One region of the Streptomyces cinereoruber genome, then DNA from elsewhere that is predicted to be linked to it. Evidence: riboswitches for the same ligand, from Rfam matches in the RefSeq annotation. Region 1 holds a riboswitch; the other holds the start of a gene.
What was found. A riboswitch is a leader RNA that binds a small molecule or an ion and turns the genes downstream of it on or off. The one in region 1 is predicted to bind S-adenosylmethionine.
Positions count from the first base shown of each region.

Region 2: it holds a riboswitch for S-adenosylmethionine, as region 1 does, so the genes downstream of both, CP977_RS09660 (aminotransferase class V-fold PLP-dependent enzyme) here and thrC (threonine synthase) in region 1, are expected to answer to the same signal.

Region 1 is NZ_CP023693.1:4,287,068-4,301,482, reverse strand. It holds gene CP977_RS19350 (class I SAM-dependent methyltransferase) at 1-410, shown strand, start outside; gene groL (chaperonin GroEL) at 517-2,145, opposite strand; gene CP977_RS19340 (cold-shock protein) at 2,499-2,702, opposite strand; gene CP977_RS19335 (MoaD/ThiS family protein) at 3,125-3,403, opposite strand; gene thrC (threonine synthase) at 3,436-4,722, opposite strand; SAM riboswitch class I at 4,740-4,885, opposite strand; gene CP977_RS19325 (glucosyl-3-phosphoglycerate synthase) at 5,036-5,977, shown strand; gene CP977_RS19320 (hypothetical protein) at 6,016-6,342, shown strand; gene CP977_RS19315 (alpha,alpha-trehalose-phosphate synthase (UDP-forming)) at 6,456-7,904, shown strand; gene CP977_RS34150 (hypothetical protein) at 8,234-8,404, opposite strand; tRNA gene CP977_RS19310 (tRNA-Met) at 8,488-8,561, opposite strand; gene otsB (trehalose-phosphatase) at 8,622-9,473, opposite strand; gene CP977_RS19300 (DUF3263 domain-containing protein) at 9,537-9,824, opposite strand; gene CP977_RS19295 (ABC transporter substrate-binding protein) at 9,837-11,120, opposite strand; gene CP977_RS19290 (ROK family protein) at 11,375-12,325, shown strand; gene nagA (N-acetylglucosamine-6-phosphate deacetylase) at 12,325-13,479, shown strand; gene CP977_RS19280 (1-phosphofructokinase family hexose kinase) at 13,603-14,415, shown strand, end outside.
Region 2 is NZ_CP023693.1:2,186,025-2,200,439, forward strand. It holds gene CP977_RS09635 (C40 family peptidase) at 45-1,094, opposite strand; gene CP977_RS09640 (NYN domain-containing protein) at 1,350-2,714, opposite strand; gene CP977_RS09645 (hypothetical protein) at 2,748-2,990, opposite strand; gene CP977_RS09650 (rhomboid family intramembrane serine protease) at 3,150-3,884, shown strand; gene CP977_RS09655 (Lrp/AsnC family transcriptional regulator) at 3,881-4,162, shown strand; gene CP977_RS09660 (aminotransferase class V-fold PLP-dependent enzyme) at 4,232-5,653, opposite strand; SAM riboswitch class IV at 5,862-5,978, opposite strand; gene trpD (anthranilate phosphoribosyltransferase) at 6,065-7,129, opposite strand; gene qcrB (cytochrome bc1 complex cytochrome b subunit) at 7,256-8,881, opposite strand; gene qcrA (cytochrome bc1 complex Rieske iron-sulfur subunit) at 8,878-9,930, opposite strand; gene qcrC (cytochrome bc1 complex diheme cytochrome c subunit) at 9,927-10,736, opposite strand; gene ctaE (aa3-type cytochrome oxidase subunit III) at 10,811-11,431, opposite strand; gene CP977_RS09690 (DNA-binding transcriptional response regulator) at 11,634-12,035, shown strand; gene CP977_RS09695 (L,D-transpeptidase) at 12,050-13,303, opposite strand; gene CP977_RS09700 (cytochrome c oxidase subunit 4) at 13,426-13,824, opposite strand; gene ctaD (aa3-type cytochrome oxidase subunit I) at 13,821-14,415, opposite strand, start outside.

The sequences.
Region 1 (14,415 bases):
CCCGGGAGGCGGGCGCGGAGGGCGTGCGGTTCGTGCGCGGCGACGCCTTCGCGCCGGGCGTCCTGGAGGGGCCGTACGACCTCGTGCACGACTCCGGCTGCTTCCACCACCTGCCCCCGCACCGCCGCGTCGGCCACCTCGCGCTCCTCGACCGGGTCCTCGCGCCCGGCGGCCTCTTCTCGCTGACCGCGTTCGCCGCCGGGGAGGGCGGCATGGGGTCCGAGCTGCCGGACGCCGACTTCTACCGCAACGGGCGGCTCGACGGCGGCCTCGCGTACACCGACGACTCGCTGCGCGCGATCTTCGCCGACCTGGCGGAGGTCGAGCTGCGGCGCATGCGCGACGAACCCGCCGACTCGGCCGCCTTCGGCGAGTCCTTCCTGTGGGCGGGGCTCTTCCGGAAGGCGTGAAGGGTCCGTACACAACGCCCGAGGGCGGCACCCCCGGCAGGGGGTGCCGCCCTCGTTCGCGTTCAGCGACGAACCGCCGATCCCGGGATCCTGAGATTCCCGAGGATCAGAAGTCCATGTCACCGCCCGGCATGCCGCCGCCGGCCGGCGCGGCGGCCTTCTCCGGCTTGTCGGCGATGACGGCCTCGGTGGTGAGGAACAGCGCGGCGATCGACGCGGCGTTCTGCAGCGCGGAGCGCGTCACCTTCGCCGGGTCGATGATGCCCTCGGCGATGAGGTCGACGTACTCGTTGGTCGCGGCGTTCAGGCCGTGGCCGACGGGCAGGTTGCGGACCTTCTCCGCCACGACGCCGCCCTCGAGGCCGGCGTTGACGGCGATCTGCTTCAGCGGGGCCTCCAGGGCCAGCTTCACGATCGCGGCACCGGTGGCCTCGTCGCCGGAGAGGTCGGCCTCCAGCTTCTCGAAGACGGTCGACGCCTGGAGCAGGGCCACGCCACCGCCGGCGACGATGCCCTCCTCGACGGCCGCCTTCGCGTTGCGGACGGCGTCCTCGATGCGGTGCTTGCGCTCCTTGAGCTCGACCTCGGTCGCGGCACCGGCCTTGATGACGGCCACGCCGCCGGCCAGCTTCGCGAGGCGCTCCTGGAGCTTCTCGCGGTCGTAGTCCGAGTCGCTGTTCTCGATCTCGGCGCGGATCTGGTTCACGCGACCGGCGACCTGCTCGCTGTCACCGGCACCGTCGACGATGGTGGTCTCGTCCTTGGTGATGACGACCTTGCGGGCGCGGCCGAGCAGGTCGAGGCCCGCGTTCTCCAGCTTGAGGCCGACCTCCTCGGAGATGACCGTGCCGCCGGTGAGGATGGCGATGTCGTTCAGCATGGCCTTGCGGCGGTCGCCGAAGCCCGGGGCCTTGACCGCGACGGACTTGAAGGTGCCGCGGATCTTGTTGACGACCAGGGTCGACAGGGCCTCGCCCTCGACGTCCTCGGCGATGATCAGCAGCGGCTTGCCCGACTGCATGACCTTCTCCAGGAGCGGGAGGAGGTCCTTCACGGAGGAGATCTTGGAGTTGACGATCAGGAGGTAGGGGTCGTCGAGCGACGCCTCCATGCGCTCCATGTCGGTGGCGAAGTACGCCGAGATGTAGCCCTTGTCGAAGCGCATGCCCTCGGTGAGCTCCAGCTCCAGACCGAAGGTCTGGGACTCCTCGACGGTGATGACGCCTTCCTTGCCGACCTTGTCCATCGCCTCGGCGATGAGCTCGCCGATCTGGGTGTCGGCGGCGGAGATGGAGGCCGTGGAGGCGATCTGCTCCTTGGTCTCGACATCCTTCGCCTGCTCGAGCAGGGCGCCGGAGACGGCCTCGACGGCCTTCTCGATGCCGCGCTTGAGGGCCATCGGGTTGGCGCCGGCGGCGACGTTGCGGAGGCCCTCGCGGACGAGCGCCTGGGCGAGGACGGTGGCGGTGGTCGTGCCGTCGCCGGCGACGTCGTCCGTCTTCTTGGCGACTTCCTTGACCAGCTCGGCGCCGATCTTCTCGTACGGGTCCTCGAGCTCGATCTCCTTGGCGATGGAGACACCATCGTTGGTGATCGTGGGGGCGCCCCACTTCTTCTCGAGGACGACGTTGCGGCCCTTGGGGCCGAGGGTGACCTTGACGGCGTCAGCGAGCTGGTTCATGCCGCGCTCGAGACCGCGCCGGGCCTCCTCGTCGAACGCGATGATCTTGGCCATGTGAAGTGGTCCTCCCGGACATGGGGTGGATAACGCTCCAGGACCGCGCCGACGCCCGCGACGGACGGCCTCCGCGTGTCCGTGTGGTTCCTTGCCCCACCCGGCCGGCGGCCTCGTCTGCCCGATCCTCGTAGCACTCTCACCTTCCGAGTGCTAACGCCAATGATTAGCACTCGCCCTAGGAGAGTGCAAGCGACTCTCGGGTTTCGGGAGGGGGCACGGGGGGTGCGGGGGCGGTACGGACGCCGGAGGGGGTACGTCCGGGAACGCGTGAGGGGCCCGCCCCCCTGGGAAGTACCCCCGGGGATGCGGGCCCCTCGACGGCGTTGCGTCGGTGGCCGATCGCGCCGCGCTCAGACGGCGAGCTTGACCATGTCGGCCTGCGGACCCTTCTGGCCCTGCGAGATCTCGAACTCGACCCGCTGTCCCTCTTCGAGGCTGCGGTAGCCATCCATCTGGATCGCGCTGTAGTGGACGAAAACATCCGCACCACCGTCGACCGCGATGAAGCCGTAGCCCTTCTCCGCGTTGAACCACTTGACGGTGCCCTGAGCCATGCCTAACTCCCCTATTACTGGCCCTTGCGCGGGGCCGCACTTCACGAACCCCGGGTCAGACCCTGCGCCGGAACGCGTCGACCGCGGCTGAATGTATCTGCCCAACTGCCCTCTGCAACAGGCCATTCGGGCGGGAATTCTGGGCGGCGCGGAAAGGAGGATTGGGGAGATTCCCCTGAATCACGGGGCAAGTCGGGCCCGGCAAAAGACGCAGAAGGTACACAATGCGCGCACAGTTTGGCTGCTTCTTGTCAGGTCGGGGCGCGTTCTCATATGCACCCGGCATGAGCAGCGGAGGGGACTTCCCCAACTCTACCGCGCTCAACCATGCAGAATTGCCCCTTCCGCTTGTGGACGCGGAAGGGGCAATTCAATGAAACGGGACAAGGAGGCGGCCCGGGGAGGGCGGCGCTCCCCGCGGCTCAGCAGCCGCCGGCGACCGCCGGGATGATCGAGACGCCCGAGCCGGCCGGGGTGGCCGTCTCCAGGCCCTGCTCGAAGCGCACGTCGTCGTCGTTCACGTAGACGTTGACGAAGCGGCGCAGCTTGCCCTGGTCGTCCAGGACTCGGGCGGCGATGCCCGCGTGGTTCTTCTCCAGGTCCGCGATGACCTCGGCGAGGGTCGCGCCCTCGGCCTGTACCTCGGACTGCCCGCCGGTGTAGGTGCGGAGGATGGTGGGGATGCGGACGTTCACTGCCATGGCTTCTTGACCTTTCGGGGGACCGGAGGAGTTCAGCGGGCCAGGCCGGCGTCGCGGAACGCGTCCAGGCTCGGGCGGATGGTGGCGGTCGCCTGAGAGGTGTCGGCCACCGCGTCCAGGGTCTTGAGCCCGTCGCCGGTGTTGAGGACGACGGTGGTGAGCTCCGGGTCGATGAGGCCGTTCTCCACCAGCTTGCGCGTGACGCCGACGGTCACGCCGCCCGCGGTCTCGGCGAAGATGCCCTCGGTCCGCGCGAGCAGCTTGATCGCGTCCACGACCTGCTCGTCGTTCACGTCCTCCACGGCGCCGCCGGTGCGGCGGGCGATGTCGAGGACGTACGGGCCGTCGGCCGGGTTGCCGATGGCGAGCGACTTGGCGATCGTGTTCGGCTTCTGGGGCCGTACGACGTCGTGGCCGGCCTTGAAGGCGGCCGACACCGGGGAGCAGCCCTCGGCCTGGGCGCCGAAGATCTTGTACGGCTTGTCCTCGACCAGGCCCAGCTTGATGAGCTCCTGGAGACCCTTGTCGATCTTGGTGAGCTGGGAGCCGGAGGCGATCGGGATGACGAGCTGGTCGGGGATGACCCAGCCGAGCTGCTCGCAGATCTCGTACGCGAGCGTCTTGGAGCCCTCGCCGTAGTACGGGCGCAGGTTGACGTTCACGAAGCCCCAGCCCTCGCCGAGCGGGTCGCCGATGAGCTCCGAGCAGAAGCGGTTCACGTCGTCGTAGTTGCCCTCGATGGCGACGAGGTCGCCGCCGTAGACGCCGGCCATGACGACCTTGCCCTGCTCCAGGTCGTGCGGGATGAACACGCAGGAGCGGAAGCCGGCGCGGGCGGCGGCGGCGCCGACGGCGCCGGCCAGGTTGCCGGTGGAGGAGCAGGAGAGGGTGGTGAAGCCGAAGGCGCGGGCGGCCTCGATGGCCTGGGCGACGACCCGGTCCTTGAAGGAGTGGGTCGGGTTCCCGGAGTCGTCCTTGACGAAGAGCCTGCCGGGGGCGACGCCGATCTCGCGGGCGAGGTTGTCGGCCTTGACCAGCGGGGTCCAGCCGGGGTTCAGGTTCGGCTTCTCGGCGACGTCGGCCGGGACGGGCAGGAGGGGGGCGTAGCGCCAGATGCTGGCGGGGCCGGCCTCGATGCGCTTCCGCAGCTCCTCGGGGTCGCCGGCGGGCAGGTCGTACGCGACTTCGAGCGGTCCGAAACACAGCTCGCAGGCGAAGATCGGGCCGAGGGCGAAGACTTCACCGCATTCGCGACAGGAGAGTCCGGACGCGGGACCGAGGTCGACGGTGGTGGCGGGTGCGACGGTCTGTACAGCCATGGAGGCGAGGCCCTTTCTCCTCATCTTTCCCAATGACGAATTTTTCGCCTTGAGACGGATTTGGCACCTTCCCTAGCCGGGGACCTCGCTGGATGACGAGTGACCGACTGGAGGGTTGCCGGGGCTTCAACGGGCCGTTTCCCTCTGCCCCTCTGGATGAGCGGTATTCGATTGTGGGGAGCCCCGGGACTTTCGTTCCCGTGCTCCGACGCGGTCGCCACCCCGACGTGCGGGGGGTCGCTGCGTTGTTCAAGACTGTAACCGAAGGCCCGGGCGCTTGGACGGCCCGTCCGAACCGCGAGATGGAGATCACGTGCTGGAAGAGGTGGAGCGCTGGCTGTCCCGGCGGTCCTGGTCCGTGGCGGACCGGCCGCTGGAGCGGATCCTCGCCGCCAAGCGCTCGACGACGGTCAGCGTGGTGCTGCCGGCGCTGAACGAGGAGGCGACCGTCGGGGACATCGTGGGCGTGATCCGCCGCGAGCTGATGTCGGAGGCGGTGCCGCTCGTGGACGAGCTGGTGGTGCTCGACTCGGGCTCCACGGACCGCACGGCGGAGGTCGCGGCGGCGGCCGGGGCGCGGGTGGTCGCGCGCGACGACGTACTCCCCCGGATACCGGCCGTGCCCGGCAAGGGCGAGGTCCTGTGGCGGTCACTGATGGTGACGAGCGGGGACGTCGTGTGCTTCGTGGACGCGGACCTGCGGGACTTCTCGGCGGACTTCGTGACGGGGATCGTGGGCCCGCTCCTGACCGACCCCGAGGTGCACCTCGTGAAGGCGATGTACGACCGTCCGCTGGGCGATTCCCCCGGTCAGGGCGGTCGGGTGACGGAGCTGATGGCGCGCCCGGTCCTGAACCTGCACTGGCCGCAGCTGGCCGGCTTCGTGCAGCCGCTCGGCGGCGAGTACGCGGCCCGCCGCTCGCTCCTGGAGCGGCTGCCCTTCCCGGTCGGTTACGGAGTGGAGTTGGGCCTGCTCGTGGACGCGCTGCACACGGTGGGTCTGGACGGGCTCGCGCAGGTGGACGTGGGGGTGCGCAAGCACCGGCACCAGGACGGGCACGCCCTCGGCCGGATGGCGGCGACGATCTACCGGACGGCGCAGCTGAGGCTGTCGCGGGGGCACCTGGTGCGGCCGTGGCTGACCCAGTTCGAGCGGGGCGAGGGGGGCTTCGAGCCGCGGACGTACGCGGTGGACACGGAGGAGCGGCCGCCGATGGCGGAGGTCGCGGAGTACGCGCGCCGCCGCGTGGCGTAACGCGACCCTATGACCCGTTTTACATACATTCACTGTCCATGGGTTCCATGGACTTCGGACGAGGGCGTACGGGGCGTACGGGGCGTACGGGCAGGGTGCTGGCGGCGGCGGGCCTGACGGCGGTGGCGTGGGCGCCCACGGCGGCGGACGCGGCGCCGGTGCCGCCGGGCCCCGTCCCCGCCCACGCGCACGCGTCCCCGGCGCCGGGCGCACCGGCCGCACCGGGAAAGGCGAGAAGGGCGACCACTCCACCCCACCCCCGGGGCGGCGAGGAACGGCTCTGGCTGCTCGGCGGCCTGGTGGCGGCCTTGGCGGCGACGGGCCTGGTGGCGAGGGCGGCCCTGCGGGCCCACCCCGACCTCTGACCCCTCCCGGGCCCCTTGCGTGACCCAGGTCCCGCCCGTGACCCTGGGTGGCCGGAACCCCCCGTCTTGTATACGTACGTTTGAGCGTTTACGGGACGGGCTAGGTTCGCCACATGGCTTCTGTGCTCGTGGCATCCAACCGGGGTCCCGTCTCGTACGCGCTCGGCGGGGACGGCTCGCTCGACGCCCGCAGGGGCGGCGGCGGCCTGGTCTCCGGCCTGAGCGCCGTCTCCTCGCAGGACAGCGTGTGGGTGTGCGCGGCCCTCGGCGAGGGCGACCGGGAGGCGGTCCGGCGCGGGGTCGGGGAGCCCGGCGTCCGGATGCTGGACATCGATCCGGACGTGTACGCGGACGCGTACAACGGCATCGCGAACTCGGTGCTGTGGTTCCTCCACCACCACCTGTACGACATCCCGCGCGAGCCCGTGTACGACGCGGAGTTCCGGCGCCGCTGGGAGTCGTACCGCGCGTACAACCGCGCCTTCGCGGAGGCGCTGGCCGGGGCGGCGGACGAGGGGGCGGCGGTCCTGGTGCAGGACTACCACCTGGCCCTGGTCCCCGGGCAGCTCCGGGAGCTGCGCCCGGACCTGCGGATCGCGCACTTCACGCACACCCCGTGGGCGTCCCCCGCGTACCTGCGGATGCTGCCGGACGACATCCGCGAGGAGCTGCTGTGGGGCATGCTCGGCGCGGACGAGGTCGGATTCCACACCTGGGCCTGGGCCTCGGCCTTCATGTCCGGCGCGCACATCGACAGCGCGACGGGCGTCGCGGAGCCGAGCTTCCCGGCGGGCGACCGCCGGCGCACGGTGAACCACCGGCGGTGGGCCGGACCCGGCGCGAACCGCACCACCGAGGTCAAGGTGTACCCGCTCGGCGTCGACGCGGAGGAGCTGCGGGCGCTCGCGTACCGGCCGGCGGTGGACGAGCGGCTGGCGGAGCTGCGGGCCGAGGCCGGCGACCGGAAGACGATCGTCCGCGTGGACCGCACCGAGCTGTCGAAGAACATCCTGCGCGGCCTGCTGGCCTACCGGGAGCTCCTGACCACCCGCCCGGAGTGGCGCGGCCGGGTGGTGCACCTGGCGTCGGCGTACCCCTCGCGCCAGGACCTGGAGGTGTACCGCTCGTACACGGCCTCGGTGGCGGCCCTGGCGGAGGAGATCAACGCGGAGTTCGGCACGGAGGACTGGACGCCGGTCCTGGTCTCGGTGAAGGACGACTTCACGCGCTCCCTGGCGGCCTACCGCCTGGCGGACGTGGCCCTGGTGAACCCGGTCCGCGACGGCATGAACCTGGTGGCCAAGGAGATACCGGTGGTCTCGGAGCAGGGCTGCGCGCTGGTCCTCTCCCGGGAGGCGGGCGCGTACGAGGAGCTGCGCGAGGACGCGCTCACGGTGAACCCCTTCGACGTCTCGGAGACCGCCGAGGCCCTCCACACGGCCCTCACGATGCCCCACCCCGAACGCACCGACCGCACGAAACGCCTGGCGACGGCGTCCACGGCCCTGCCGCCGCAGCGCTGGTTCCTGAACCAGCTGGAGTCGCTGAGGGGCCCGGCGTAGGTCTCGGAGGAGTCCAGGCGACCGCCGGACCGCACCGCCACACGAACGCCCCTGAGGTCACCGCTCCCCTGATCGCGGTCTGCGCGGTGGTGCGCGAGCCCCTGCTGCACCTGTCGAACTACGCGGTGCCGGCCTTCGCCGCACGCCTGGAACGTCACGGCGGAGAGCCGGGATTCGAAGCGGTGCTCGCGTTCGACGCCGAGAAGCGGCCGGCGCGTTCCCGTCCGTACGGGCACAGCGGCGAGTGGGGCCCTCCTGCGGTCCGGTGGCTCCGCGGAGCAGGACGCGGCGGTCGTGGCGGGCTCGGGGGTCGCCCCCGACCGGTCGGCTCAGGACGTCCCGAACCAGGCCGCGCACCGCTCGGCCGGCTCCTCCACCGTCCCGGCCGCCCGGAAGGGGTCGCGCCCTGCGTACGGGCCGAGGTCGAAGAACGGGTCCGCGGCCTTGCCGCCGCGCACGTGCGTGCCGTGGAAGCGCACGGCCCGGTCCCCCGGCGACATCGCCCGTTCGGAGCCGCCGAGAAAGACGTGGACCGGGAGGGAGGAATCGTCCTCGGGGCGCGGAGGGATCGGGAAGAACGGGACGGGGCCGGCCGGATTCGAACCGGCGTCTTCCCACATGAGGTGAAGGCGCGACGACCACTGCGCTACGAGCCCCGTCCCGCCCGTGATCGTACGAGAAGCCCGCGTCCCGTCGCCTCCGGATATGCGGGCCCGGTCAGTCCCCCCGTACCTCCTCCACCGCCTCCGCCAGTGCCGTCAGGAAGTCCACCACGCCCGCCGGGCCCGGGACCGAGAGGTCGGCGCGGTCGGAGAGTTCCGGGACCTCGCCGGAGTCGCTGCAGACCAGCAGACCGGGCGTGCCGTCGGCGCGGAGCTTCTCCACGGCGGCGAAGGCCGGCAGGTCGCCCAGGTCGTCGCCCGCGTACAGCACGGAACCGGCGCCCGTCTCCCGTACGTACGAGGCGAGCGCCACGCCCTTGTCCACGCCCGGGGGCCGCAGCTCCAGGACCATCCGGCCGGGCTCAAGGACGAGGCCGTGGCCGGTGGCCAGGTCGGCGAGGGGGCCCTTGAGCGCTTCGAAGGCACCCTCCGGGTCGGCTGCCCTGCGGGTGTGGACCGCGACCGCGCGGCCCTTCTCCTCGATCCAGACGCCCTGCCAGGCCCCGGCCCGGTCGAGGAAGCCGGGCAGCTCGGCGCGGACGGCGGCCACGCCCGGGGGGACGGGGGCGGCCCGGACCGTGCCGGTGGCGGCGTCCCAGCGCTCGGCGCCGTAGTGGCCGAGGACGACCAGGCTCTCCAGGCCGGGGACGCCGGCGAAGCCGCCGTGACGGACGGCGACCCCGGCGGGCCGGCCGGTCACCACCGCGACGGAGGCGACCCGGGGGGCGAGGGCCGCGAGGGCGGCCACGGCGCCGGGGTGGGCGCGGGCCGACTCGGGGTCGGGCACGATGCCGGCGAGCGTGCCGTCGAAGTCGAGGGCGACGACGGTCTCCTGCGGCCGCGCGAGGATCGCGGCCAGGCCGTCACGGCCGGCGGACGTGGTCGGGTGCGGAAGGCTGTTGACCATGCTTCCGACACTACCCACGCGGGGCGTCCCCTACCTTCCGGATCTCCCGCCTCCCGCGCCCGCCTACCTCCTGCGCTGCCGCTCCTCGCGGATCCGGCGCAGGCGGTTGACCGTCACCGGGTCGTGGGCCAGGGCGCGCGGGTCGTCGAGGAGGGCGTTGAGGAGCTGGTAGTAGCGGGTCGGGGAGAGGCCCAGCCCCTCGCGGACGGCCCGCTCCTTGGCTCCGGGACCCGGCCAGGAGCGGCGCTCGACGGCGAGGAGGGCCTGCTCCTGCTCGGTGAGGGCGGCGGGGCCCCCGGCGGTCCCGGCCCCGCCGTCCTCACCCTGCGTCGCTTCCCGGTTCTCGCCCATAGGACCAACTTATTACTCGGCCGCCTCCGCCGCCGTCGCCACGCGTCCGATCGAGCCCAGGACCTCGGCGGGGCGCCCGTTCGGGGTGACGGCCTTGCCGATGTTCTGCTTGACGTTCTCGCTGACCTGGGCCCACGAGGTCTTGCCGACCGGCGGGAGCTGCGCGTCGGGGAGGACCTTGAGGAAGACGTGCAGGTTGGCGTGCTCGGGGTCGGTCTCCATGCGGGTGGAGGCGCTGACGGTGACCGGCAGCAGGTCGTTGTCCCCGGCGAACTTCAGGACGTTCTCGTCGTTGAAGGCGAAGTTCAGGAAGTCGCCGATCTCCTTGCGGTGGCCGTTCTGCTTGAAGCCCATGATCCAGTCGGCGACGCCCATGGAGGTCTTGGAGGGGCCGTCGGCGCCGGGGAGCGGGACCTGTCCGACCTCGACGCCCTTCTTCGCGGCCTCCTTGAGGAGCGAGGGGTGGCCGTTGAGCATGCCGACCTCGCCGTTCGCGAAGGCGGTGAAGGCGGCCTTGCGGTTGAGCTTGCCGGGGGCGACGGGGCCGGTGAGGTCCTTGCCGACGAGGTTGGTCCGCAGCCACTCGAAGGTGCGCACGTTGGTCTCGGAGTCGACCGCGTAGTGGTCGCTGGCGTCGGTCCAGCCGCCCTCGCCCGCGAGCAGCCACATCATGGCCTCGGCCTGGGCCTCCTCGGGGCCCAGCGGCAGCGCGAAGGGGGTGCGGACGCCCTCCTTCTTGAGCTTCCCGGCGGCCGCGGCCAGCTCGTCCCAGGTGGTGGGCGGCTCGACGCCGGCCTTCTCGAAGAGGGCCTTGTTGTAGAAGAGGGGGCGCGTGGAGGCGACGAAGGGCAGGCCGTACTGGGTCTTCTTGTGCTCGCCCGCGGCGGCGAGCCGGGGGAGGAAGTTGGCCTGGACGGGTATGGAGAGGAGTTCGTCGGCGGCGTAGAGCCGGCCGGCGGCGGCGTAGTCGGCGTAGGCGCCGATCTGCGCGATGTCGGGGGCCTCGCCGGCCTTGACCATCTCGGCGACCTTGCGGTCGACGTCGTCCCAGGACTCGACCTGGACCTGGACCTTGATCCCGGGGTGCTTCGCCTCGAAGGCGGCGGCGAGTTCGGTCCAGTACTTCTTGGTGGAGTCGCCGCCGGTCAGGTCGTACTCGGCGGCGACCAGCTTCAGGGTCACGTCGCCGGAGTCGCCGCCCAGGGAGCCGCAGCCGGAGACCGTGGCGGTCAGTCCGAGGGCCGCGACGGCCGCGGTCAGTCCAAGAAATCGTCGCCGCTCCACGGCTTCATCCACCCTTTGCTCGTCGTTGAGCTGCACTGAACTGCACGTTCGCTCTCGTCAGGGCCGCAAGTCTGCCCCGCGCGCGCCATAAGGTCTACACCACTCGGATATCACTTCCGCAACACCCTTTCCGAAATGCCGCGGATCGGACGCGCGAGGGAGACGGGGAGCGGACCCCCGCGCCGGGAATCGAATTTGTATCCGCTCGCAACAATCCTCGGCAGTGGACTAGACCTTTTGCCCCTCCGCGCGCCAGACTGTTCCACGTGAAACACGTCATCGCCCTGGATGTGGGCGGCACCGGCATGAAGGCCGCCCTCGTCGGGGCGGACGGCACCCTGCTCCACGAGGCCCGCCGCGCCACCGGGCGCGACAGGGGCCCCGAGGCCGTGGTCGAGACGATCCTCGGCTTCGCGGAGGACCTCCGCCTCCTCGGCCAGGAGCGGTACGGCGAGCCCGCCGCGGCCGCCGGAGTCGCCGTCCCCGGAATCGTCGACGCCGACAACGGCATCGCCGTCTACGCCGCCAACCTCGGCTGGCGCGACGTTCCCATGCGCGAACTCCTCAGCCACCGCCTCGACGGCATCCCCGTCGCCCTCGGCCACGACGTGCGCACCGGCGGCCTCGCCGAGGGGCGCATCGGCGCGGGCAACGGCGCCGACCGCTTCCTCTTCGTGCCCCTCGGCACCGGCATCGCCGGCGCCATCGGCATCGGCGACCGCATCGAGGCCGGCGCCCACGGCTACGCCGGCGAGATCGGCCACATCGTCGTGCGCCCCGGCGGCACCGCCTGCGGCTGCGGCCAGCGCGGCTGCCTGGAGCGGTACGCCTCCGCCTCCGCCGTCTCCCTCGCCTGGGCCGAGGCCGGCGGCGACCCGGAGGCCGACGCCGCCGACTGCGCGAAGGCCGTCGAGTCCGGCGACCCCATTGCCGTACGGATCTGGCAGGACGCCGTCGACGCCCTCGCGGACGGCCTGGTCACCGCGCTCACCCTGCTGGACCCCCGCACGCTCATCATCGGTGGCGGTCTCGCCGAGGCCGGGGAAACCTTGTTCACACCACTTCGGGCCGCGGTGGAGGAGCGAGTCACGTTCCAGAAGCTGCCCGCCATCGTCCCGGCGGCCCTCGGGGACACCGCCGGTTGCCTGGGCGCGGGCCTCCTCGCCTGGGACCTGCTCGCCGCCCAGCGCCCCACCGACTCGGAGGTTTCCGCCTGATGGCCGATCACAAGGTTCTCGCCGGCGCACACGTCGTGCTGCCCACCGGGATCGTCGAGAACGGACGCGTGATCGTCGACGGCGGCCGCATCGCGGGCAGCGCCCCCGAGGGCGCCGAGCGCATCGATCTGACCGGCCACTGGCTCGTCCCCGGCTTCGTGGACACGCACAACCACGGCGGCGGCGGCGCGTCCTTCACCTCCGGCACCGCCGAAGAGGTCCTCAAGGGCGTCCACACCCACCGTCTGCACGGCACCACCACCACCGCCGCCTCGCTCGTCACCGGCGACATGGACTTCCTCACCGAACGGGCCGGCCTCCTCTCCGAGCTGGCCGAGCAGGGCGAGATCGCCGGCATCCACTTCGAGGGCCCGTTCATCTCCCCCTGCCGCAAGGGCGCCCACGACGAGACGCTGCTGCGCTACCCGGACCCGGCCGAGGTCCGCAAGCTGGTCGACGCCGCCCGCGGCCGGGCCACGATGGTCACCCTCGCCACCGAACTGCCCGGCGGCCTCGACTCCGTGCGCCTCCTCGCCGACCACGGCGTGATCGCCGCCATCGGCCACACCGACGCCACGTACGAGCAGACCGTCGCCGCCATCGACGCGGGCGCCACCGTCGCCACCCACCTCTACAACGCGATGCCCGCCCTCGGCCACCGCGCCCCCGGCCCGATCGCCGCCCTCCTGGAGGACGAGCGGATCACCGTCGAGCTCATCAACGACGGCACCCACCTGCACCCCGCCGCCCTGGAGCTGGCCTTCCACCACGCGGGCCCCGAGCGCGTCGCGCTCATCACCGACGCCATGGACGCCGCCGGCTTCGGCGACGGCCGCTACATGCTCGGCACCCTGGAGGTCGAGGTGAAGGACAGCGTCGCCCGGCTCGTGGAGGGCGGCTCCATCGCCGGCTCCACCCTCACCCTGGACCGCGCCTTCAAACGCTCCGTCACCGTCGACGGCCTGCCCGTCGAGTCGGTCGTCCAGGCCATCTCCGCCAACCCGGCCCGCCTCCTCGGCGCGTACGACCGCGTCGGCTCCCTGGAGCCCGGCAAGGACGCCGACATCGTCGTCCTCGACGCGGAGTTCAACCTCCGGGGCGTCATGCGCAAGGGCGCCTGGATCGTGGAACCGGCGGTTCCCGCGACCGTCTGATCAGGAGTCATGCGGAAGGGCGGCGGGCCGGGGTCTGGGCCTGCCGCCTTTCCTTTGGCATGATCAGGGGCCGTCGGAACGTACGTTCCACAGGTCTTCACAGGGAGTACGGGGGGTGGACAGGTGATCGTGACGGTCACCCTCAACACGGCGCTGGACCTCACCTACCGGGTCCCCGCGCTCACCCCGCGCGCCTCCCACCGGGTCACCCAGGTGATCGAGCGCCCCGGCGGCAAGGGGCTCAACGTGGCCCGGGTCCTCGCCGCCCTCGGGTACGAGACCGTCGCCACCGGCTTCGCGGGCGGCGCCACCGGGGCCGTCCTGCGGGACGGGCTCGCGGCGACCCCGGTCCGGGACGAGCTGGTCGAGACGGCCGGATCCACCCGCCGCACGGTCGCGGTCGTCGACGCCGCCGACGGGGACACCACCCAGCTCAACGAGCCGGGGCCGACCGTCACCGCCGCCGAGTGGGACGCCTTCCGGACCCGCTTCACCGCGCTCCTCGACGGCGCCGCCGCCGTCGCCCTCTGCGGCAGCCTCCCGCCGGGCATCCACGTCGGCGCGTACGCGGAGCTCGTCCGGCTGGCGCGCGCCGCCGCCGTGCCCGTCCTCCTCGACACCAGCGGCGAGCCGCTGCGGCGGGGCATCGCCGCCCGCCCCGACCTGGTCAAGCCCAACGCGGACGAGCTGGCCCAGCTGACCGGCGCCCGCGAACCCCGCCGGGCCACCCTGGACGCGCGGCGCCGGGGCGCCCACGCGGTGGTCTCCTCGCTCGGCCCCGAGGGCCTGCTCGCCGCCACCCCCGAGGGCCTGTGGCGCGCGGCCCCGCCGGCCCCCGTCAAGGGCAACCCGACGGGCGCGGGCGACTCGGCCGTCGCCGGCCTGCTCTCCGGCCTGGTCGACGGCGTCCCCTGGCCGGACCGCCTGGTCCGCGCG
Region 2 (14,415 bases), 2.1 Mb from region 1:
GGGAACCACCCGTTCGGGCGGCTTGCCGCGGCGGGTCGCGGGGGTCAGCCGCCGATGCGGACGCCGAACTGGAACGTGCCCATGTAGTCCATGGACTCGTAGCGGACGTTGGCGCCCGGCTTGGGGGCGTGCAGGATCGTGTTGTTGCCCGCGTACAGGCCCACGTGCGACAGGCCGTTGAAGAAGACCAGGTCGCCCGGCCGGAGCTGGCTGCGGCCGATCTTCGTGCCGTCGTTCTGCTGGGTGTAGGTGACGCGGCTGAGCTTGACGCCGGCCTTCCCGTAGGCCCACTGGGTCAGGCCGGAGCAGTCGAACGAGGTGGGACCCTCGTGACCGGAGACGTACGGGTACCCGACCCGGGTGGCGGCGGCGCTGAGCGCGGCGGCGCCGAGGCCGCTCGCGGGGACTTCGTTGCCCAGGTCGACGCGCTCGCCGGCGGCGCGGCTGGCGCGCTGCTCCTTCTCCTTCTCCTCCTGCTCCATCTTGGCCTTCTCGGCGGCCGTGAGGGTGTTGAGGAGCTTCTGGGCCTCGGCCAGCTTGCCCTGGTACTTCTGCTTCTTCTCGCCGAGGGTCTTGCGGACCCCGTCGAGGTCGGCGAGCTTCGCGGTGGCCTCGGCGCGCTGCTGGGCGAGGGTGCGCTGCTTGGCCTGGATCGCGGTGAGGACGTCGGCCTGCTGGGCGCTCAGCTGGTCGATCGCGGACGCCTTGTCGAGGTAGGTGTCCGGGTCGCCGGAGAGGAAGAGCTGGAGCGCCGGGTCGATGCCGCCGGAGCGGTACTGGGCGCTGGCGACCGAACCGATCTTGTCGCGCAGGGTGTTGAGGTCCTGCTGGCCGCGGGCCACCTTGTCCTGGAGCTCGCCGATCTCCTTCTGGAGCTTGCCCCGGCGCTCGTCGGCCTGGTTGTACTGCTCCGTGGCCTCCTCGGCCTCGTGGTGCAGCTCGTCCACCTTCGACTTGACTTCGTCGATCTTGGGCTTGGCGGGGGCCGCCTGGGCGCCGGACTGGGCGGTGAGGGCGACGGCTGCGGCCGCGGTCACGGTGAGCACGGTCACACGGGCGCGGCTCGGCTGCTTGGGTCGACGGTGGGACGCCACGAAGGCGAGCTCCTTCTTCCTCGAGCCGCCCGACCGGTCAGGGGCAGGCGGTTCCTCCGCCGTCACCCCGGATGGGCGATCAACCGCGCGAAGGTTCGAGGCCTGACCCTAGTGACCGAGTTGTGATCATTCAAATCCCACCGGAGAAAATCTCGCTCACGCACCACATTATTTACATACATCGCACGGGCAGTGAGGGGAGGTTGACGGACCGCCGTCCACAATCCGGGCATAAAGCGCAGGAGTTGCGAGAGGTCACGAGAGGCGCGAAAGCCGCTTCAGCAACAAGGCGGACGCGACCGGCCGTGCCCCCGCCTTCGCGACCCCGTCGGCCACCTCGCGGTCCGTGGAGACCACCACGACCGGCCGCCCCGGCGGCTCCGCCCGCACCAGCTGCCGGATCAACTCGTCGGCCGTCACACCGGGCTTGGAGAACAGCACCCGCACCCCGCGCGGCGGCGCGAGGAGCACCGGGGCCGCCAGCTCCGCCCCGTCGAAGACGCAGGTGACCTCGGCGCCCGAGCGGGCCGCGAGGGCCGAGAGCCCGCCGAGCAGCCGCAGCCGCTGCTTCTCCAGGGGCATCGTCGGATAGCCGGTCTTGGTGACGTTGTAGCCGTCGACGACCAGGTGCGTCTGCGGCAGCGACAGGAGCTGGTCGAGCAGCGCCGGGTCGGTCTCGGAGAGCGCCCGCGCCGCGATGTCCTTCGGCGACATCCGCCCCGGCTCCACCGCGTCCACGGTGTCCGCCGGATGCGTCGAGACGGGCGGCAGCGCCAGCTCGCGGCGCAGCCCCTGGGCCGCGTCGAGGACCGTGTCGAGCAGCAGCCGCAGCCGCATGTCCTCCACCGAGCGCCCCTCGCGGGCGCTCCTGCGGCTGGCCTCCAGGGCCGCCTCGACCTCGCCGAGCCGGGCCTTGAGCCGCCGGCTCTCGCTCTCGGCGGCCGACACCTGGGCCGCCGCCTCCGCCCGTACGGCCTCGATCTCGCCCCGGGCCTTGCGCAGCGCGGCCTCGCCCCGCTTCACGTCGCTCTGCGCGCTGCGCAGCTTGCGGTGGAGGGACTCGGCCTCCTTGCGGGCCGCGTCGAGGTCGTGCCGCAACTGCTCGGTCTCGCCGCGGGAGCGGTCCCGGGCGGCGGCCAGCTCCTCGCGCAGCCGCTCCAGTTCGCGCCGTCCGGCCTCGTCGGCCCGCTCGGCGTCGGCCCGCAGGGCCTCCTCGCCGGCGGCGGCGACCAGCTTGACCCAGCCGGGCGGGCGCAGCACGTAGGCGGCCGCCGCCACGTCGACGGGATCGGCGGCCGCGGGCGGGGCGCCGCCCTCGACGGCTCCGGCCAGCTCGGGCCGGCCCTGCTTGAACCGCTCGCCGATCCGCTGCCGGAAGAGCGGGTCGCTCTCCAGGGCGGCCGCCATCGCGGTGCCGGCGAACTTGGCCCGCCGGCTCGGGGTGAAGCGGGCGTACTGCCGCAGGGGCGCGGGCAGCTCCGCGACGGTCAGCCCGCCGAAGGCGTCGGCGACCAGCGCGACGACCCGCCGCCGTACGCCTTCCGGCAGTGGGTGGTCGAGCGTCTCGGCAGCGTCACCTGCCGCGCCGGCCGACTCTCCACCGTGCGCGGGCTGCTCCACGATCCGTCACCCCTATGTCGTCCGCGCCGTCCCTCAGGAGGCGGCGCCCGGCCTGTCCACCAGCTCGATCTGGTCCACCGCGTTGCACCACCGGCAGCGGACCGACTCGATGGTCTCACTGACCACCTGCCGCTCCTCGACCGTCGGCTCCCCGGCGAGGTCCAGATGGACGTACTCGACGACCTTGGACGAGCGGGTCACGTCGAAGCGGGTGAGGTTGCCGCAGAGCGTGCAGCGCCAGCGGGTCTCGGCGGTCGGCAGGGGAACCGTCGTCATCGAGCCGTCCTTCTTCCTGTTGCGTGGTACTCAGGTGCGGGAGCCGCGGTGCGCCGTCGAACTGCGGTCGTACTGCCCGCAACCCTACGGCCTCACGGCCCGGCGGGGGCACGGCGAGGCACTCTGTCCACTTCGCCACCGGTACGCCATGATCTGTCCGTGATCGATTGGCGAAGCGCGGCGACCGGCGCCCTGCGGGGCCTGCGCGGCGGGCCCGCGGTGACGTACGGACTGATCGCCGCCTGCTGCCTCCTCTTCGCGTTCAGCCCGGTCTCCGGTCTGAACCCGGCGCACGGCACGGGTGACGCGCTCCTGGCGGCCCAGGGCTCGTACTTCCGCCGCTGGGGGGTCGTCCCCGCCGAGCTGATGAGCGGCGAACCGCGCGCCCTGCTCACCCCGTTCACCGCGCTCTTCGTCCACGGCAGCTGGCTCCACCTGCTGGGGAACATGCTCTTCCTGTACGTCTTCGGCGCGATGGCCGAGGAGCGCATGGGCCGGTTCGCGTACGCCCTCTTCTACCTGGGCACCGGCTACCTCGCCCTCGCCGGGTACGCGGCGGCGCACGCCCACAGCGAGCAGACCCTCGTCGGGGCGTCGGGGGCGATCTCCGGGGTGCTCGGGGCCTTCCTCTTCCTCTTCCCGCGCTCCCGGGTCACCAGCCTGTTCCCCTTCCTCTTCTTCCTGCCGCTGCGCTTCCCCGCCTGGATCGTGCTGATCTTCTGGTTCACGCTCCAGTGGATGGCCGCGCGGGCGGCGGGCGCGGGCCCCGGCGTCGCCTATCTGGCCCACGTGGTGGGCTTCGCGATCGGCTTCCTCTACGCCTGGGTGCGCTACCGGGGTGGGGATAGAGTGAAAGCCCCAGCCGCGGCGACCGAGGGAGAAAGCCAGCCGTGATCACCGCGATCGTGCTCATCAAGACCAGCGTGGACCGCATCCCCGAGATCGCCGAGTCGATCGCGGCGCTCGACAGCGTCAGCGAGGTCTTCTCGGTGACCGGTACGTACGACCTGATCGCGATGGTCCGGGTGCCGCGCCACGACGACCTCGCGGACGTGATCCCCGGCAGCATCAGCAAGATCCCGGGCGTCGAGGCCACGGACACGCACGTGGCGTTCCGCACGTACTCGCAGCACGACCTGGAGGCGGCCTTCGCCATCGGTCTGGAGTCCTGAGGCTCCGTACGCGCACAGGGTGAAGGGGCCTCCCGGTCGGGAGGCCCCTTCACCCGTACGAGTGAGTGGTCAGCCGCGGTCGGGGACGCAGCGGCCGTCCTCGGTGCGGTACTTCCACCGGGCGCCGTCCCGGACGAGCTCCTTCACGGCGCGGACGAACCGCTCCACGTGCTCGTCGGGCGTCCCGGCGCCGAAGCTCACCCGGATGGCGTTGAGGGACCGCTCGCCGGGGGCCGCCTCGGGGGCGCCGCACTCGCCCGGGTCCCGCGGGTCGCTGCCGAGCAGGGTGCGGACCAGCGGGTGGGCGCAGAAGAGGCCGTCGCGGACGCCGATGCCGTACTCGGCGGAGAGCGCGGCGGCGAAGTGGGAGCTGTTCCAGCCCTCCACGACGAAGGAGATGACGCCGACGCGCGGGGCTTCGTCACCGAAGAGCGAGAGGACCCGGACCTCGGGGACCTCGGCCAGGCCCGCGCGGACCGTGTCGATCAGGTGCCGCTCGCGGGCGACGAGGGCGTCGAAGCCGGCCTCGGTGAGGGCCTTGCAGGCGGAGGCGATCGCGTAGACCCCGATGACGTTCGGGGAACCGGCCTCGTGCCGGGCCGCGGTGGTGTGCCACTCCACGTCCACACCACCGTCGGCCCGGCGCGCCACCTTGCGGGAGGCGCCGCCGCCCGCGAGGTAGGGCTGGGAGTCCTGGAGCCAGTCGGCGCGGCCGGCGAGGACGCCGGAGCCGAAGGGCGCGTACAGCTTGTGCCCGGAGAAGGCGACCCAGTCCACGTCGAGGTCGGCCACGGAGACCGGGTGGTGGGGCGCGAGCTGGGCGGCGTCGAGCACGATCCGGGCGCCGTGGGCGTGCGCGGCGGCGGCCAGCTCCTTCACCGGCCACAGCTCGCCGGTGACGTTGGAGGCGCCGGTGACGCAGACCAGGGCCGGGCCGTACGGGTCGCGGTCCGCGAGGGCCCGCTCCAGGGTCTCGACGGCCCGGGCCGGGGTGCGGGGCGCGTCGAGGTAGGTGACCCGGGCGTCGCGCCACGGCAGCAGGGAGGCGTGGTGCTCGGTCTCGAAGACGAAGACCTCGCAGCCGGCCGGGATCGCGGCGGCGAGCAGGTTGAGCGAGTCGGTGGTGGAGCGGGTGAAGACGACCTGGTCGCCGGGGCGGCAGTCGAGGAACTCGGCGACGGTGGCGCGGCTGTTCTCGAAGAGGTCGGTGGAGAGCTGGGAGAGGTACCCGGCGCCGCGGTGGACGCTGCCGTAGTACGGGGCGTACGCGGCGACGTCGTCCCAGACCCGCTGGAGGGCGGGGGCGCTGGCCGCGTAGTCGAGCGCCGCGTAGGTCACCTCGCCGCCGGTGACGAGCGGGACGGTCACGTCCCGGCCGAGGACGGGCAGCGGGGCGGCGCAGCAGGGGTCGGCGGACTCGGTGGCGACGGTCTCGACGGCCTCGGCGACGGCGGTGGCGGCAGCGGCGGTGGCGTCAGGGCGTGCGGACATGGCGGTATCTCCCGGCGGGCGGTGCGGAATGGCTTCGGTGATCCCGTACGCGGCCGGACACGGCGGGGTACGAGTGAGGCCTCGGAAGACATGGGGGTACGCGGAAGGGACCCTGATCCGAGGGTGAAGAAGGGGCGGACTCGCCCTATCGCATTCGCTTGCTCACGGAAAAAGCTCCTCGAGAGACCAGGACCCCTGGTGTTCGAGGGGTCCGCGCTTGCCGTAGACCTCGCTGCCTACGGCCTGGTCATCACCCGGGGCACCCCGCCACGGACGGAGGGTTGCCGGACAGCAAGCCGGGGCCAAAACGCTGTCACTCGTGACCTGAAGAGCATCCTGCCACAGGAACGCCGATGCGCAAGACCCCGGTCCGCATGCTGGACCGGGGTCGTACGGCGAAAGGCCGGAAGGCTACGCGTTGCTGACGGAGATCCAGCGCTCCAGGGCCCGGCGGGCGGCGCCGGAGTCGATCGCCTCGGCGGCCTTCTCGATGCCGGCGCGGATCCGCTCCACCAGGGTGCCGTCGCCCGGTTCGAGGGCCGTGAGCGCCGCCGCCGAGTTGAGCAGCACCGCGTCCCGCACCGGGCCGGTCTCCCCCGCGAGCAGCCGGCGGGCCACGTCGGCGTTGTACGAGGCGTCCGCGCCGCGCAGCGCCTCCACGGGCACCAGGTCGATGCCGACGTCCCGGGGGTCGAAGGCCTCCTCCCGCACCGAGCCGTCCCGGACCACCCAGACCCGCGAGGTGGCCGTGGTGGTCAGCTCGTCGAGCCCGTCGTCGCCGCGGAAGACCAGGGCGGAGGAGCCGCGCTCGGCGAGCACCCCGGCCATGATCGGGGCCATCCGGGCGTCGGCGACCCCGGTCGCCTGGGCCCGGACGCGGGCCGGGTTGGTGAGCGGGCCGAGGAAGTTGAAGGTGGTCCGGATGCCCAGCTCCTTGCGGGCCGCGGCGACGTGCCGCAGCGCCGGGTGGAACTTCACCGCGAAGCAGAAGGTGATGCCCGCCTCCTCGGCGACCTCGGCGACCCGGCGCGGGGTCAGCTCCAGGTTGACGCCGAGCTTCTCCAGGACGTCGGAGGCGCCGGAGGCGGAGGAGGCCGCCCGGTTGCCGTGCTTGACGACCTTGGCGCCGGTGCCGGCGACCACGATCGCGGACATGGTGGAGATGTTGACGGTCTTGGCACCGTCGCCGCCGGTGCCGACGATGTCGACGGAGGGGCCGGGGACCTCGATCGTGTTGGCGTGCTCGTACATCGTCCGGACGAGTCCGGAGATCTCCTCGACGGTCTCGCCCTTGGCGCGCAGGGCGACCGCGAAGCCGGCGATCTGCGCGTCGGTGGCCTCGCCGCGCAGGATGCGGTCCATGGCCCAGGCGGTGTCCTCGGCGCTCTGGTCGCGGCCGGTCAGCAGGCCGTCCAGGACGACGGGCCAGGAGCGGCCCGCCGTGGTAGGTCCTCCAGCGGGGGTCGCAGCGCTCATGGCAGCTCCTGGTCATCGAGACGTGACGGACACGGCCCCACCCTATCGATCCCCGGGGACGGCGAAGAGCCCCGTCCATCGGATGGACGGGGCTCTCACCGTGGCGAACTTCAGGTGTTCAGGCGATCAGTGGTGGCCGTGGCCGCTCTGGATCTCCTTGTACTCCTCGACGGTGGGCTTGGCGACCTGGCTGTCCTCGCCGTAGTAGCCCTTGTTGAGCTTGACCCGCAGCTTCTCCATGCGGCCGATCTTCCGCTCGACGCCGTTCTCGTCGACGGCCGGCGGCAGCTCGGCGGGCGCGTACTGCTCGTGCGCCGTGAGGCGGTGCAGCTCGCCCTGGCTGAGCGGCTCGTGGACCTCGACGAACTCACCGTGCGGCAGGCGCTTGATGATGCCCGACTCGCGGCCGTGCAGCACCTTGTCCTTGTCCCGGCGCTGGAGGCCGAGGCAGATCCGCTTGGTGACGACGAACGCGATGACCGGACCGGCGAAGAAGAAGATCCGCACGAACCAGGTGATCGAGTTGATCGACAGGTGGAAGTGGGTCGCCCAGAGGTCGTTTCCACCACCCACGAGCATGATCATGTACGCGGTGATCCAGGCGACGCCGAACGCGGTGCGCGTCGGGGCGTTGCGCGGACGCTGCGCGATGTGGTGCTCGCGCTTGTCGCCGGTGATCCAGGACTCGATGAACGGGTAGACCGCGATCGCGCCGAGCACCGCCGGGAAGATCACCAGCGGGATGAACACGCCCAGGACCAGCGTGTGGCCCCAGAGGTTGATCTCCCAGCCGGGCATGACACGGATCAGACCCTCGGCGAAGCCCATGTACCAGTCGGGCTGGGCGCCGGTGGACACCTGGTCCGGGCGGTACGGGCCGATCGCCCAGATCGGGTTGATCGAGGCGATCGCCGCGACGATCGCGATGACGCCGAAGACCAGGAAGAAGAAGCCTCCGGCCTTCGCCATGTACACCGGGAGCAGCGGCATGCCGACGACGTTCTTGTTCGTGCGGCCGGGGCCCTCGAAGTGCGTGTGCTTGTGGACGAACACCAGGATGAGGTGGGCGACCATCAGGCCCAGCATGATGCCGGGCAGCAGCAGCACGTGCGCCGAGTAGAACCGGGCGACGAAGTCGCCGCCGGGGAACTCCCCGCCGAACAGGAACATCGAGAGGTACGTGCCGATGACCGGCACGGACAGGATCGCGCCCTGCATGAAGCGGACACCGGTGCCGGAGAGCAGGTCGTCCGGGAGCGAGTAACCGGTGAAGCCGGTGAACATGCCCAGGAAGAACAGCAGGAAGCCGAACAGCCAGTTGATCTCACGCGGCTTGCGGAACGCGCCGGTGAAGAACACGCGCATCATGTGCACGAACATGCCGGCGAGGAAGATCAGCGCCGCCCAGTGGTGGATCTGCCGGATGAGCAGACCACCGCGCACCTCGAACGAGATGTGCATGGTCGAGTTGAACGCCTCGGACATCAGCTGTCCCTGGAGCGGGACGTACGAGCCGGCGTACTCCACCTCGTTCATCGACGGGTGGAAGAACATCGTCAGGTAGACGCCCGTCAGGATGATGATGATGAAGCTGTAGAGGCAGATCTCGCCCAGCATGAAGGACCAGTGGTCCGGGAAGATCTTCCGCATGTTGGCCTTGGCCAGCGAGTAGATCCCCAGGCGACCGTCGGCCCAGTCGGCGACCCGCTCACCGGCGGGTGCCTTCTTCTTAGAATCCGTCACGGTGCTCATCCGCGCTCCCAGAAGGCAGGACCGACGGGCTCGTCGAAGTCGCCGAGCGCCTCCAGGAAGCCCTTCTCGTTCACGCCGATCCGCAGCTGCGGAAGGGCGTGACCGGCCGGGCCGAAGATGACGCGGGCGCCGTCGGAGAGGTCGAAGGTGGACTGGTGGCACGGGCAGAGGACGTGGTGCGTCTGCTGCTCGTACAGGGAGATCGGGCAGCCCACGTGGGTGCAGATCTTCGAGAAGGCGACGATGCCCTCGTGCGACCACTCGAGCTCGCGCTTGTCCTTGATGTCCTCCGGCTGGATCCGGACGATCATCAGGGCGGCCTTGGCGATCTCGGTCTGGAAGCCGTGGTCGTGCTCGGAGAGGCCCTCGGGCATCGCGAAGGTCAGCGAACCGACCGCGACGTCCTCGGGGCGCAGCGGCTCGTGCGTGTTCATGTTGATGAGCTGCTTGCCCTTGGCCCACAGGGTGGTCCGGAGCTTCTTCTCGGGCAGCGGGCCCATGTCGCGCAGCAGGACGATGCCGGAGAGCGGCACCAGCGACAGCGCGCCGAACATCGTGTTGCGGATGAGCTTGCGGCGGCCCATGCCGGACTCGGCGGCACCGGCCGCGAAGTCCGCCATGACCTGCGCCTTGACCTCGGGCGACGCCGCGATCGGGTGACGCTCGTCGGCGACCTCGACGTCGGACATCAGGGTGCGGGCCCAGTGGACCGCTCCCGCGCCGATGAAGAAGAGGGCCGCGCCGAGGGTCATGCCCAGGGCGAAGTTGAGCGCGGACACCCGGCCGAAGGGCCAGATGTACACGATCTTGTCGACCGGGAAGATCACGTACGAGGCGATGAAGCCGACGGTGGCCAGCATCGACAGCGTGAACATGAAGGCGACCGCGCGCTCGGACCGACGGGCGGCCCGCTCGTCGATGTCCTGGATGCGGGGCTTGTGGGGCGGGAGGCCCGGGTCGGCGAACGGGTCGTCGGCGACCTTCACCGCGCCGTGCGCGGTGTCCTGCCCTGCCGGCAGGTTCTCTTCTGAAATCTCTTGGCTACTCATGACTTCTTGGCCTTAGCGGTGTGGGCCGCGACCCAGACGGCGACTGCGATCAGCGCACCCAGGCCGAAGACCCAGGCGAACAGGCCCTCGCTGACGGGGCCGAGGCCACCGAGCGAGAGACCGCCCGGGCTGTCGGTCTTGTCGCTGTTGACGGCCTGGACGTACGCGATGATGTCCTTCTTCTGCTGCTCCGGCATGGTCGTGTCCGGGAAGGAGGGCATGTTCTGCGGGCCGGTCTGCATGGCCTCGTAGAGGTGCTTCGGGCTGACGCCCGCGAGGTCGGGGGCGTACTTGCCGTGGGTCAGCGCGCCGCCCTTGCCGGTGAAGTTGTGGCACTGGGCGCAGTTGTTGCGGAACAGCTCGCCACCCTTGGCGGCGTTGGCGCCCGCGGGGTCGTACTGCTTCTCGGTGGGCGTGATCGGACCGGCGCCCAGGGAGGCGATGTACGCCGCGAGCTGGTCGATCTCGGCCTGCGAGTAGATGTTCTTCTTCTTCGGGACCTGCGCGCCCGGCTGCTGGGCCGGCATGCGGCCCGTGCCGACCTGGAAGTCCACGGAGGCCGAACCGACGCCGACGAGGGACGGGCCGTCAGAGGTGCCCTGACCGCCGGTTCCGTGGCAGCTGGCGCAGCCGACGGAGTAGAGCTTCTTCCCCTCCTCGATGGCGAGGGACTGGGCGGTCTCGTCGGCCTTCGCCGTGCCCGCGGGCGCGAACGCGGCGTACAGACCCCCCGTGGCCGCCAGCGCGAGAAGTAGGACGACGACCGCCGCCAGCGGATGGCGTCGTCGTGCGGAGAGCTTTTTCACGGATTACCCCGGTGTCAGGATCTTCTGCGTCGATGCTTGCTGGATGTCTCGGTCCGCCGCGTGGGCGGGTCCGATCACTTGATCATGTAGATCGTGGCGAAGAGGCCGATCCAGACGACATCGACGAAGTGCCAGTAGTAGGACACGACGATGGCGGCGGTTGCCTGCTCGTGAGTGAACCTCTTGGCGGCGTACGTCCGGCCGAGGACCAGCAGGAAGGCGATGAGACCGCCCGTCACGTGCAGGCCGTGGAAGCCGGTGGTCAGGTAGAACACGGAGCCGTACGGGTCCGACGAGAGGGAGAGCCCCTCGTGCTTGACCAGCTCGGTGTACTCGAAGACCTGGCCGCCGATGAAGATCGCACCCATCACGAACGTGATGATGAACCACGTCCGGAGCTTCTTCACGTCGCCCCGCTCCGCGGCGAACACGCCGAGCTGGCAGGTGAGGGAGGAGAGCACCAGGATCGTGGTGTTGGTCGCCGAGAACGGGAAGTTCAAGGCGTCTGCCTTTTCCGCCCAGAAGTCGGCACCCGTCACCGATCGCAGGGTGAAGTACATCGCGAAGAGGGCCGCGAAGAACATCAGCTCGGAGCTCAACCAGATGATGGTTCCGACGCTGGTGAGGTTCGGTCGATTGACCGACGGGTGTGCGTGCCCTGTTTCTACTGTCGTTACTGTCGCCACGACCGACATTATGTCGGTCGCTTATCCCGCCCTCACTCCGGGGGGTGCCGTTCGGAGTGTCAGGGGGGTGTGTCCAGCCCGAACGGCCCAGCGCGGAGCCTCCGGGACACCCTTCGAACAGGTGTTGAACGGCTGTTGACGGGCTGTGGACCGGAGTAGCATCCGCCGCATCGATCGACGACCTTCCCACGGACTTCTCCACGGAGGAACGATGCAGTCGAGTGCCACGGTCCTGGTCTACAGCGACGACGCGAACACCCGCGCGCAGGTGCGCCTGGCGGCCGGACGCAGGCCCGCGGCCGACGTCCCCCCGGTCGAGTTCGTGGAGTGCGCCACACTCCCCGCGGTCCTGAAGCGCCTGGACGAGGGCGGGATCGACGTCTGCGTCCTGGACGGCGAGGCCGTGCCGGCGGGCGGCATGGGGGTCTGCCGGCAGATCAAGGACGAGGTCTTCCGCTGCCCGCCGGTGCTGCTGCTCATCGGGCGCCCGCAGGACGCCTGGCTGGCCACCTGGAGCCGGGCGGACGCCGCGGTCACCCTTCCGGTGGAACCGGTCGAGTTCGCGGCGTCCCTGGCGTCCCTGCTGCGCTCCCGCCTCCCGATCGACGCGTGAGCTGACCGGGCCCGTCAGAGGGAGGGCCGCAGTCGGGCCTGCTCGGTGGAGACCACCGGTTCTCCGGCGGCCTCCACCAGGGCGCTGCCCTCGCGCCACTTCTCCCAGGACAGGTTCCAGTCGCCGAAGCCGTTGCCGAAGGCGTCCATGGCGTCGCCGGAGCTGTTGACGGTCTTCACGATGTCGCCGGGGCGCACGGTCTCGAAGAACCAGGCCGCGTTCCCGGTCGACATGCCCACGCAGCCGTGGCTGACGTTCGCCACGCCCTGCGAGCCGACCGACCAGGGCGCGGCGTGCACGTACTCGCCGCTCCAGGTCACCCGGGTGGCGTAGTACACGGGCAGGTCGTACGACTCGGAGCTGCCCTCCGCGATGCCGACGGTGGTGCTCCGCATCCGGACGTAGTACTCCTTGCCGAGCACCACCTTGACGCCGTTGCGGGTGTCGAAGCCGGGCTTGCCGGTGGTCACCGGAATGGTGTTGATCACTTCTCCGTTGCGCTTCACCGTCATGTGGTGGGTCCCGGCGTCCGCGATGGCCTCGATCCGGTCGCCGATGGTGAGCTTCAGCGGCTTGGACTCGCCGCCGTAGAGCTTGTCGCCGACCTTGAGGCCGTCCAGGTTGCCGCTGACCGTGACGGTCGCGCCGGCGGGCCAGTACTCCTTCGGGCGGAAGTGCAGCTTCTTGTCGTCCACCCAGTACCAGGAGCCCTCGACGGAGGGGGTGGAGCGGACCTTGAGGGCGCGCTCGACGATCGCGCGGGAGGCCCGGTCCCCGACGGGGAGGCTGAGCTCGGCGGTGATCGGCTGTCCGACCCCGTACGTGCCCGCCTCCGGTCCGAAGACCGCGGTCAGGGCCCGCTTCGCCGGGGCCGTCTCGAACGTGAACGTACGGGCTCCGGGGGCGCCGTCCTCGTCCTCCGTGGCCACCCGGACCGTGTAGCGGGCGCCGGCCGCCAGGGTGGCCGTGGAGCGCCAGCGGCGTCCGTCCGCGGTGAGTTCGCCCGCGAGGTGGCGTCCGGAGGCGTCGACGGCGGTGACGTCGGTGATCCGGCCCTCGTCGCCCTTGGCGGTGATCTCCAGGGGCTTCTCGGGGTCCGCCTTGGCCCCGTCGGCGGGGGCGCTGACGGCGAGCTGGTCCGCCGCGTCGTACGCCTTCACCGTCAGCGGGTGGTCGTCCGATCCGGAACACGAGGCGGTGCCCGCGGTGACGGTCACGGCCAGCAGGGTGCAGCCCAGAACAGTCCGAATGCGCGGCGTGTCGTTCATGACTTCACCGTAAGAACAACACTCGGAGGGGGCGCGCCGAGTGCGGCAAACGAGGGGCCCGGACACTTCGGTGACGAAGTGTCCGGGCCCCTCGGTGTGCTCCGGTGCGGAGCGGGGTACGGCTACTGGTTCTGGTTCTCGCCGCGGTAGAACTCGAAGACCCAGCCGAACAGGCCGACGAGGATCAGCGGGGCGGAGAAGTACAGGATCCACCAGCCCATCGCGACGGCGAGGAAGGCGAGCGCGCCGCCGACCGCGAGCGAGAGCGGCTGCCAGCTGTGCGGGGCGAAGAAGCCCAGCTCACCGGCCTCGTCCGCGACGTCGGCCTCCTTGTCGTCCTGCGCCATCGCGTCGACCCGCTTGGCCGTGAAGGCCAGGTAGTAGCCGATCATGATGGCCAGGCCGAAGGCCAGGAAGAGCGCCGTCGTGCCGACCGGCTCCTTGGACCAGACGCCGTACAGGATCGCCATGGCAAGGATGAAGACGCTCAGCCAGATGAACATCTTGCCCTGGATCTTCACTTGCCGGCCTCCTTGCTGCCCGTGAGGGCCTCGGCCTCGTGCGGCTTGTTCTCGAGCTGGTCGAGAGCGGCGATCTCAGGGTGGTGCAGGTCGAACGCCGGGGATTCCGAGCGGATCCGCGGCAGGGTGAGGAAGTTGTGCCGCGGCGGCGGGCAGGACGTCGCCCATTCGAGCGAACGGCCGTAGCCCCACGGGTCGTCGACCTCGATCTTCTTGCCGTACTTGGCGGTCTTCCAGACGTTGTAGAAGAACGGCAGGATCGACAGGCCCAGCAGGAAGGAGGAGATCGTCGAGATCGTGTTCAGGGCGGTGAAGCCGTCGGCGTCCAGGTAGTCCGCGTAACGGCGCGGCATGCCCTCGGCACCGAGCCAGTGCTGCACCAGGAAGGTGCCGTGGAAGCCGATGAACAGCGTCCAGAACGTCATCTTGCCGAGGCGCTCGTCCAGCATCTTGCCGGTGAACTTCGGCCACCAGAAGTGGAAGCCGGCGAACATCGCGAAGACGACGGTGCCGAAGACGACGTAGTGGAAGTGCGCCACGACGAAGTACGAGTCGGAGACGTGGAAGTCCATCGGGGGCGAGGCCAGGATG